4 regions of the Neorhizobium petrolearium genome follow, and region 4 is predicted to be linked to each of the others. Evidence: predicted binding sites of a transcription regulator. Region 4 holds the regulator's gene; each other region holds the start of a gene.
The links. The regulator HrcA, encoded in region 4, represses chaperone genes, less so after heat shock. The targets are predictions, from matches to a motif close to GTTAGCACTCNCNNNNNGNGAGTGCTAAC.
Positions count from the first base shown of each region.

Region 1: the regulator HrcA is predicted to act here: its motif matches at 1,108-1,136, upstream of groES (co-chaperone GroES).
Region 2: the regulator HrcA is predicted to act here: its motif matches at 706-734, upstream of groES (co-chaperone GroES).
Region 3: the regulator HrcA is predicted to act here: its motif matches at 782-810, upstream of QEO92_RS32865 (DUF6290 family protein).

Region 1 covers NZ_CP123002.1:143,070-145,271, reverse strand. Annotated here, with positions in the region: gene groL (chaperonin GroEL) at 1-588, opposite strand, end outside; gene groES (co-chaperone GroES) at 642-956, opposite strand; gene QEO92_RS31880 (usg protein) at 1,239-1,511, shown strand; gene QEO92_RS31875 (hypothetical protein) at 1,608-1,898, shown strand; gene ligD (DNA ligase D) at 1,899-2,202, opposite strand, start outside.
Region 2 covers NZ_CP123000.1:421,749-423,950, reverse strand. Annotated here, with positions in the region: gene QEO92_RS02205 (TIGR01459 family HAD-type hydrolase) at 1-482, opposite strand, end outside; gene groES (co-chaperone GroES) at 792-1,088, shown strand; gene groL (chaperonin GroEL) at 1,146-2,202, shown strand, end outside.
Region 3 covers NZ_CP123002.1:330,550-332,751, forward strand. Annotated here, with positions in the region: gene QEO92_RS32860 (ParA family protein) at 1-411, opposite strand, end outside; gene QEO92_RS32865 (DUF6290 family protein) at 994-1,395, shown strand; gene QEO92_RS32870 (relaxase/mobilization nuclease domain-containing protein) at 1,399-2,202, shown strand, end outside.
Region 4 covers NZ_CP123000.1:4,920-7,121, forward strand. Annotated here, with positions in the region: gene rph (ribonuclease PH) at 1-238, opposite strand, end outside; gene hrcA (heat-inducible transcriptional repressor HrcA) at 530-1,609, shown strand; gene grpE (nucleotide exchange factor GrpE) at 1,727-2,202, shown strand, end outside.

The DNA.
Region 1 (2,202 bases), on a different replicon from region 4:
GTCGAACTGCATGCCTTCGACGACTTCGAGTTCGGTTTCGGCGGTCTTTGCTTCCTCGACGGTGATGACGCCTTCGTTGCCGACCTTCTCCATGGCTTCGGCGAGATAGCGGCCGATCTCGGAATCGCCATTGGCCGAGATGGTGCCGACCTGGGCGATTTCGGAATTGCTGGTGATCTTCCGGGCGTTGTTCTTCAGTTCCTTGACGACGGCATCGACGGCAAGATCAATGCCGCGCTTCAGGTCCATCGGGTTCATGCCGGAGGCAACCGCTTTCGCGCCTTCCTTGACGATCGCCTGGGCCAGAACGGTGGCGGTCGTCGTACCGTCGCCGGCAAGGTCGTTGGTCTTCGATGCCACTTCGCGCAGCATCTGGGCGCCCATGTTTTCGAACTTGTCTTCCAGCTCGATTTCCTTGGCGACCGATACGCCATCCTTGGTGATGCGCGGCGCGCCGAAGGACTTGTCGATCACGACGTTGCGGCCCTTCGGGCCGAGGGTGACCTTCACCGCATTGGCGAGCACATCGACCCCACGCAGCATGCGCTCACGGGCATCGGTGTGAAACTTGACTTCTTTCGCAGCCATTTCTTTAACTCCTCAATAGGCAGCTATCTGACTGATGGTCGTGGATGAATGGTTCAGGCGGCCTTTTTCTGCTCGGCCTGGGCTTCGACAATGCCCATGACGTCGCTTTCCTTCATAATCAGCAGATCTTCGCCGTTGATCTTGATCTCGGTGCCGGACCATTTGCCGAACAGGATGCGATCGCCGACCTTGACGTCCAGCGCCTGGATCTGGCCGGCCTCATTGCGGGCACCGGGACCCACGGCGATGACCTCGCCTTCCTGCGGCTTCTCCTTGGCGGTGTCGGGGATGATGATGCCGCCTTTGGTCTTTTCTTCGGATTCGACCCGGCGGACGAGAATGCGATCATGAAGCGGTCGGAACGACATGTTTTCCTCCAATGGACAAACAATGATGACGTTGTTCCCCCTGGCCGGACCGGATGACCAGTCCGGGCGGGTGCAAAACCTCTCTTCGAGCTTTTTGCGCGAAATGATCTGGTTTTGAGATTTTTCGATTTCAAGAGGGCGAAACGAAAAAATTAGCACTCACGATCTCATGCTGCTAACATGCTGGAAAGGAACAACAAAGTGGCGTCCAGCGTTGGAAAATCCGTTGATGGCCGCGAAATTTTGCGCCACCTTCAGAGTGTCATGAAACGGAGATGAAGCATGCGATTTTCATCGGATCTGGAACGTCAGCTCAACGGCTACGGTCTTACCACCGCTCACATCCTCTACCGCATTCCTGATTTCGAATCCGTGCTGCAGACCTATGTTTGGCAGGACTACGATCTGGCTCCCGATTTTCCCGAAATGCACAAGTTCCTGGACTTTTGGCAGGAGAGTCTCGATGGCCCTTTGCATTCCGTCCGTTACACCCATCAGCGTCTGATCGGGCCAAACGAATGGCGCCGTGTCGAAGGCGAGTTCAAGCTCCATTGAGGTCTTGAATCCGGATTTTTCCTTCCCTAGCTCTTTCGCGGCCGAGGCTTGATGAGCTCGGTCGCTATCGCACGTCTATTCGGAGTGAGATCGGGAATGGAAGAGAAAATCAACATTGGCAATGACCTCAGCATTGAGGAACGGGAAGAGGTATTTGTAGACGTTGCCCGGGTCCTCGAGCGCACAGCGCGTGAAGCTTTTGTCGAAGGTAACAAGCATTTTGCCGCGCTTTCCGCCAATATGGCGCAGGCGCTTCGCATCAATGCTGACGAGTTGGCGCGCGACGATGCGCAAAATGCAGAGCGTGTGCTGCAGCAAGCCACAGCGATGATCGCGCAGTTCAAGACAGTTCATCCTTACCCGCTGGTGAGCATGGCTGTGCACTGATCAGGCCGCGTGTTTCATCTCCTTCGCCAGCCGCTTGATCGCCTGTTCTAGCGACCGTTGACCATCGTGATAGTCCTGCCATGCGCTTGTCTTCGCCAGTAGTACCGGCACGGTGCGGATGGTGAAACGCTTTGGGTCGAGATCGGACTTCACCTGCGCCCAGGTCAGCGGCATGGACACGGTCGCGCCTGGTCTGGCGCGCGGCGACAGCGGCGCCACTGCCGTTGCCATGCGGTCATTGCGCAAGTAGTCGAGGAAGATGCGCCCGTTCCTGAGGCTCTTCGTCATCTTGATGAGATAAAGG
Region 2 (2,202 bases), 420 kb from region 4:
GGGTTGGCGCAGATGAACGGCACGTCGCGCTTGACGAAGGCGGTCAGGAGGTCGGTGTAGTCCTCCGGCACTTCCTTCTCGTCGTCGAAAAAACCGGTGCAGACGATGCAGTCCGCGTCCTCTGCCGAAACGGCCTCGACGTCGAGCCCGTCAAACAGCGGCATGTCGCGTTCGGGGCCGAGCAGGAAGACCTTTTTCGGCCCTTCGGCAATCAGATGGCGCGTCACGTCGCCGGAGGTGACAATACGGTCATAGGTCCCGTCCGGCACGCCGAGCGCGCGCATCTGCTGGATGACGCCCGGCGCCGGACGCGGCGAATTGGTGATCAACACGACTGTCGCGCCGGCCTCCCGCGCCTCGGCAAGCGCCTTGCAGGAGTGCTGGAAGGCATCGACGCCATTGTGCACGACGCCCCAGACGTCGGAAAGAACGACGTCGTAGCCGCCGATCACTTCGCTCAAACTGCCGATGCGCTTTGCCATATGTCCGTCCTGTCACTCCAAGTCCCCGGTGACATGGCAAACCGCCGAAAAGATTACAAGCAAAAAGCTCCCGTTGCGCCGCGACGACACGCTGGTGTCATTTTTGCGCCGCACCATGGCCCGGCTTATCCATTAAGCTTGTTTTCAACCGGCAGGCGGGACCGCCTTTAAAATTTCAGCTTCGTCCTTGACTCAATCGCCGGCCCCACTTATCTCGACCCTCGTTAGCACTCCCGCAAGGTGAGTGCCAACAGCCAAGCGATACGGATCTTGCGATCCGTCAATGTCATTTGATCGAGGGATTAGACAATGGCAAGCACCAATTTCCGCCCCCTGCACGATCGCGTCGTCGTTCGCCGCGTCGAGTCTGAAGAAAAGACCAGAGGCGGCATCATCATTCCGGACACCGCCAAGGAAAAGCCCGCTGAAGGCGAAATCGTCGCCGTCGGCCCCGGCGCCCGCGACGAGTCCGGCAAGATCGCCGCGCTCGACGTCAAGGTCGGCGACCGCGTTCTCTTCGGCAAGTGGTCCGGCACGGAAGTCAAGATCAACGGCGAAGACCTTCTGATCATGAAGGAAACCGACATCATGGGCATCATCGGCTGATTTCGGCCGGTCGTGTTTTCCGAAATTCTCTGACACCCGTTTCAGGAGTTCTCAAAAATGGCAGCTAAAGAAGTCAAATTCGGCCGCACCGCGCGTGAAAAGATGCTGCGTGGCGTCGACATTCTCGCTGACGCAGTGAAGGTCACGCTCGGCCCGAAGGGTCGCAACGTCGTGATCGACAAGTCCTTCGGCGCGCCGCGCATCACCAAGGACGGCGTTTCCGTCGCCAAGGAAATCGAACTGGAAGACAAGTTCGAGAACATGGGCGCCCAGATGGTCCGCGAAGTCGCTTCGAAGACCAACGACATCGCCGGTGACGGCACCACGACCGCAACCGTTCTTGCCCAGGCCATCGTTCGCGAAGGCGCCAAGGCCGTTGCAGCCGGCATGAACCCGATGGACCTGAAGCGCGGCATCGACCTCGCCGTCAAGGCCGTCGTCGCTGATCTCCAGGCCAAGGCCAAGAAGATCAACACTTCGGAAGAAGTCGCCCAGGTCGGCACGATCTCCGCCAACGGCGAGCGCCAGATCGGCCTCGACATTGCCGAAGCCATGCAGAAGGTCGGCAACGAAGGCGTCATCACGGTTGAAGAAGCCAAGACCGCCGAGACCGAACTCGAAGTCGTCGAAGGCATGCAGTTCGACCGCGGCTATCTCTCGCCCTACTTCGTCACCAACCCGGAAAAGATGGTTGCTGACCTGGAAGATGCCTTCATCCTCCTGCACGAGAAGAAACTCTCCAACCTCCAGGCGATGCTCCCGGTTCTCGAAGCCGTCGTTCAGACCGGCAAGCCGCTCCTCATCATCGCTGAAGACGTCGAAGGCGAAGCGCTCGCAACGCTCGTCGTCAACAAGCTGCGTGGCGGCCTCAAGATCGCTGCCGTCAAGGCTCCGGGCTTCGGCGATCGCCGCAAGGCCATGCTGGAAGACATTGCCATCCTGACCGGCGGCACTGTCATCTCCGAAGACCTCGGCATCAAGCTCGAAAACGTCACCATCGACATGCTCGGCCGTGCCAAGAAGGTTTCGATCTCCAAGGAAAACACCACGATCGTCGACGGTGCGGGCCAGAAGGCCGACATCGAAGGCCGCGTCGGCCAGATCAAGGCCCAGA
Region 3 (2,202 bases), on a different replicon from region 4:
AATGTTTCGCCCGGTACGATCGCAGGTGTCAGCCACGTCCATTGCTGCCTGGCCGGCAGCAAGGATCTCGTCTTGGTTTGGCTGGATCGGGGTCATAACGATGTCCGAGCCGGCGATGATCGTGTCCCGTAGCACGGTGTCTTGCCCAGGGGAGTCTATTAACACGACGTCAAACCCGGCGGTTTCGTTCTCCAGAATATGCTGAAGTGATGCGTTAGTTACCGCCGTTCGAAGCTCAATGCCGTCTGGCCTGTTGTCCTTCGCCTCTGAACGGGACCACCACTCATTCAGGTTTTGTCGTCCGTCTGCATCAACCAAAAGCACTTGCTTACCTTGAAGCGCATATTCCCCGGCGATCAGGATTACGGCGGTCGTCTTCCCCGCGCCGCCCTTGCCGCTTACCAGCGACATGCAAATTGCCATTTCACAATCCACTTCCTGTCTAAGACTTCAACCCGTCCCCTAGCGGTCCGACGTGTGTTCGATCGGAACATTAGTATCGTCGTTAAGATCTTCACATCGAAGAGAACCTACCATGTGAAAACACGCGGGTTAAGATCAAAACGTGCGTGTGATCACACCCTGCTAGACATCAATAAAGCCACACGGGTTGGTCGTGTGGCTTTTACAATTGTCTGGGTCGAGTGGTGACCCCGGAGCCGCGTGAGGCCGTCTTTGGCGCTCGCACGGAGGGCGCAAGGGCGAAGAGCGAAGCGTCCCTTTCGCCTGAGTACGAGGGACAGACGAAGGCCTTCAGAAGCGGTTTTGGCGGTGAACCCTGGTGAGCGTTCCAACGGAAAGAGTGCGAAGCGAAACGGAGCCAGTCGAGAGGTGAAATTTGATTGAAATTATGGGGTAGTGCTTTAGGTCATGGGTGGCATGGGTGGGTGGCATGGGTGGCAGGATACGCAAAGATGTTTTACATATTGCATTGCGATCGTGGGACAAGCCCACGATGAGGGTCGCAAAGCTCCGGGAAGGCCTAGTTGATTGATGAGTGAGGACACAATCGAAGTGCCGACAGCCAAGCAACGCAAGGGGCGTCTAATCAACGTGCGCGTCAGCGATGCAGAGCATTCGGCCATCGAAGAAGCGGCCAAGTCGGCCGGTATGAGTGTGTCTGCTTTTTTCCGTTCGCTGCTCCTCGAGGGTGCTGGCGTTCGACCCATTCTGACTGCGGAAGACAGGTTGATCATGGCCGCGTTGCTCGAAGACATGCGGATGATCGGCATCAATTTGAATCAGGTAGCCCGCTCCCTGAATGCAGGAAAGGGTGTCCATCCCTCAGAGCTGGACATCAACCTTGGCAACGTCCAGCGGATTCAGGCGGCTGTAATGAGTGAGCTGCGGACACTTTCGCGCCGTGCCGGGCATGAGCGCCGAGGCGAGGTGTAGGCCGTGGAGTTCTTTTTCGGCACTTTCACAAGCGAATGGGAGCAAAGGCGCGCGGCGCTATTGCACGAAATGACGCTCGGCGGCCGTGGGAGGGCTGTCGAGGAAGAGCTTGAGAAGAGACTGAAGAATCTGCAGCACCAGGTTGGGATGTCTAAAGGCGGGTCGGGATCTAGGGGAGGGGTGAGGACATCGGCATTCAACGTGTCATCGCCTTCGAGGACGATGGCTGCCGGTTCGGGTGCTATGCGATCAATGGACGTTCGTCTTGCAAGCGTTGCCAAAGGGAGCCAGCCAGCAGTTGTCAAACTGGCTTCCTACGGTGGTGGCGCCCGCGTCGGCTCGATGCTCAACTATGTTTCCAGAGGGGGGGAGCTGAAGGTTGAGAACGAAAACGGCGAGACGTTGCGTGGCCGTGAGGAGCTGGCGCGTCTCCGTGGCGATTGGAATCACCTTTTCCAAAACAGGACCGAGAGCCGCGATATCGGCGCGTTTAGCGTCGAGGTGAGCGTTTCCGGCGGCTCGAACCCGCATGAGCAGGTGCGGGACATTGTCAGCAGTGGCTTTGGTGATCGACGCTACGCTTACTCTGTCGAAACCCGAAACGACGGATCGCTGAAGGTCGAGGGTTATGTCGTGTTGCGCAGCGGGCAGGGCGAGCGGCTGACGGCTGACGCGAAGGCGGCCGCCATCGTTCAGGAGCGTTTCGACGCCAGCGCCGTTGCGAAAGAGGCCCCCGCGGCTTTCTCGTTCACAGGCTATGGCAATGGCGTGGAATATGGCGCTGCCAAGTTGCGAGACCTGATCGCG
Region 4 (2,202 bases):
CGGCGGCCTCGCGCTTCATGCGCTCGCCCGTGGCGCGCGGCAGCATGCCGTATTCGGCGGTCACCCAGCCCTTGCCGGAATTGCGCAGCCATGGCGGTGTCTTTTCTTCAAGGCTCGCGGTGCAGAGCACATGTGTGTCGCCAAATTTGACGAGGCAGGAGCCTTCCGCATGCTTGGAGAAATTGCGCTCGAACGAAACCTTGCGCATCTGGTTTATCTGTCTGCCTGAAGGCCGCATTCGCCACTCCCTGGATTTCGGTTTCAGCCTTCTAAAGCAATTCCAGGAAAAGTGCGAAGCGGTTTTCCGTCCGGAATTGCGAAATCTGAAAATTCCAGCCAATTCCAGGAAAAGTGCGAAGCGGTTTTCCGTCTGGAATTGCGAATCTTGATATTCGGGCGGCGATCCTGCAGGAAAAGGGCGTTTGTCGTCTGTCATGCGAGGGAAATGGGTCATCCGATTTTCCCTTTTGCGATAGCCGGAGGAATGACTATATTTTCATAGCAGATCAACGGCACGGTGAAGGAATAAATGGGGTTTTCGAGACCGACGGGTAGGGACAGCGGCTCTGTGCTCGACGATCGCTCGCGGGAAATTTTCCGTCGCGTTGTCGAAAGCTATCTCGAAACCGGTGAGCCGCTTGGTTCCCGCAATCTGTCGCGGCTCCTGCCGATGTCGCTGTCGCCGGCATCCGTGCGCAACGTGATGAGCGACCTCGAAGAACTCGGCCTGATCTATTCGCCGCATGTCAGCGCCGGCCGGCTGCCGACCCAATCGGGCCTTCGGTTCTTCGTCGATGCCTTCATGCAGGTCGGCAATCTTTCTGATGAGGAACGCGCCACGATCGAACGGCAGATCCGGCCGGGTGACCGCGACCAGCCGATGGAGAGCCTGATGGCGGAAGCAAGCCTCATGCTGTCCGGCATGTCGCGCGGCGCCGGTCTCGTCATCACCACGAAGAGCGACCCTGTCCTCAAGCATGTGGAATTCATCCGGCTGGAGCCCACCAAGGCGCTTGCCGTGCTGGTCGGCGATCACAATCAGGTGGAGAACCGCATCATCGAGCTGCCCGCCGGCGTGACTTCGTCACAGCTCACGGAAGCGGCGAATTTCCTGAATGCGCATCTGACCGGTCAGACGCTGCCGGAACTGCGCAATGAGCTTACGAGGCTTAAGGACCAGGTGCAGGGAGAGCTTTATACTCTCTCGCAGGAGCTCGTCGAGCGAGGGCTGGCCGTCTGGTCGGGGGACAATGAGGAAGGCAAGCCGAGCCAGCTCATTGTTCGCGGCCGCGCCAACCTTCTTCAGGGCCTCGACGATTCAGCCGATCTGGATCGTTTGCGCCTTCTTTTCGACGATCTCGAAAAGAAGGACAGTCTGATCGAAATTCTTGAACTCGCCGAGAGAGGGCCGGGTGTGCGTATCTTCATCGGCTCGGAGAACAAGCTCTTTTCGCTTTCCGGTTCCTCGCTCATTGTGGCGCCCTATCGCGACGGCGAGGATCATATCATAGGCGCTGTCGGCGTCATTGGTCCGACGCGGCTCAATTACTCCCGTATTGTGCCGATGGTGGACTACACCGCCCAGCTTCTCGCAAGGCTGTCGCGCTGAAGAGGGAAGCTTCCGGCGCCCGAGTTTCCGCCAAGCCTTGATTTTTCCATCTTAAACCTCGATATCGGGCACAAATCGAAGCCCGGAAATCTAAGCAAAGAATAACTGGAGACCGTCATGACCGACGAAACCAAGAAGAACGGACCTGACACAACTGCCGCCGAAAATACGACGGAAGCCGTGGCGTCTGCTCTTGAGGACGCGGCCAATCAGAACGCCGCCGAAGCGCCGGCCCCGGATGCAGGCCAGACGACCGATCCCCTGGGCGTGCTGAAGGCGGAGAATGCCGAACTGCGTGACCGCTTCCTGCGGCTTGCCGCCGAGATGGATAACCTGCGCCGCCGCACCGAGCGCGACGTGAAGGACGCCAAGTCCTATTCGGTCGCGGGCTTCGCCCGCGATATGCTAGCCGTTTCGGATAACCTCCGCCGTGCGCTGGATGCCGTGCCGACCGAAATGCGCGCTGGGGCCGATGCCACGCTGACGACGCTTCTGGAAGGCGTTGAAATGACCGAGCGCTCCATGTTGTCGGCGCTGGAACGCCATGGCGTGAAGAGGATCGAGGCGGAAGGCCAGAAGTTCGATCCGCACTT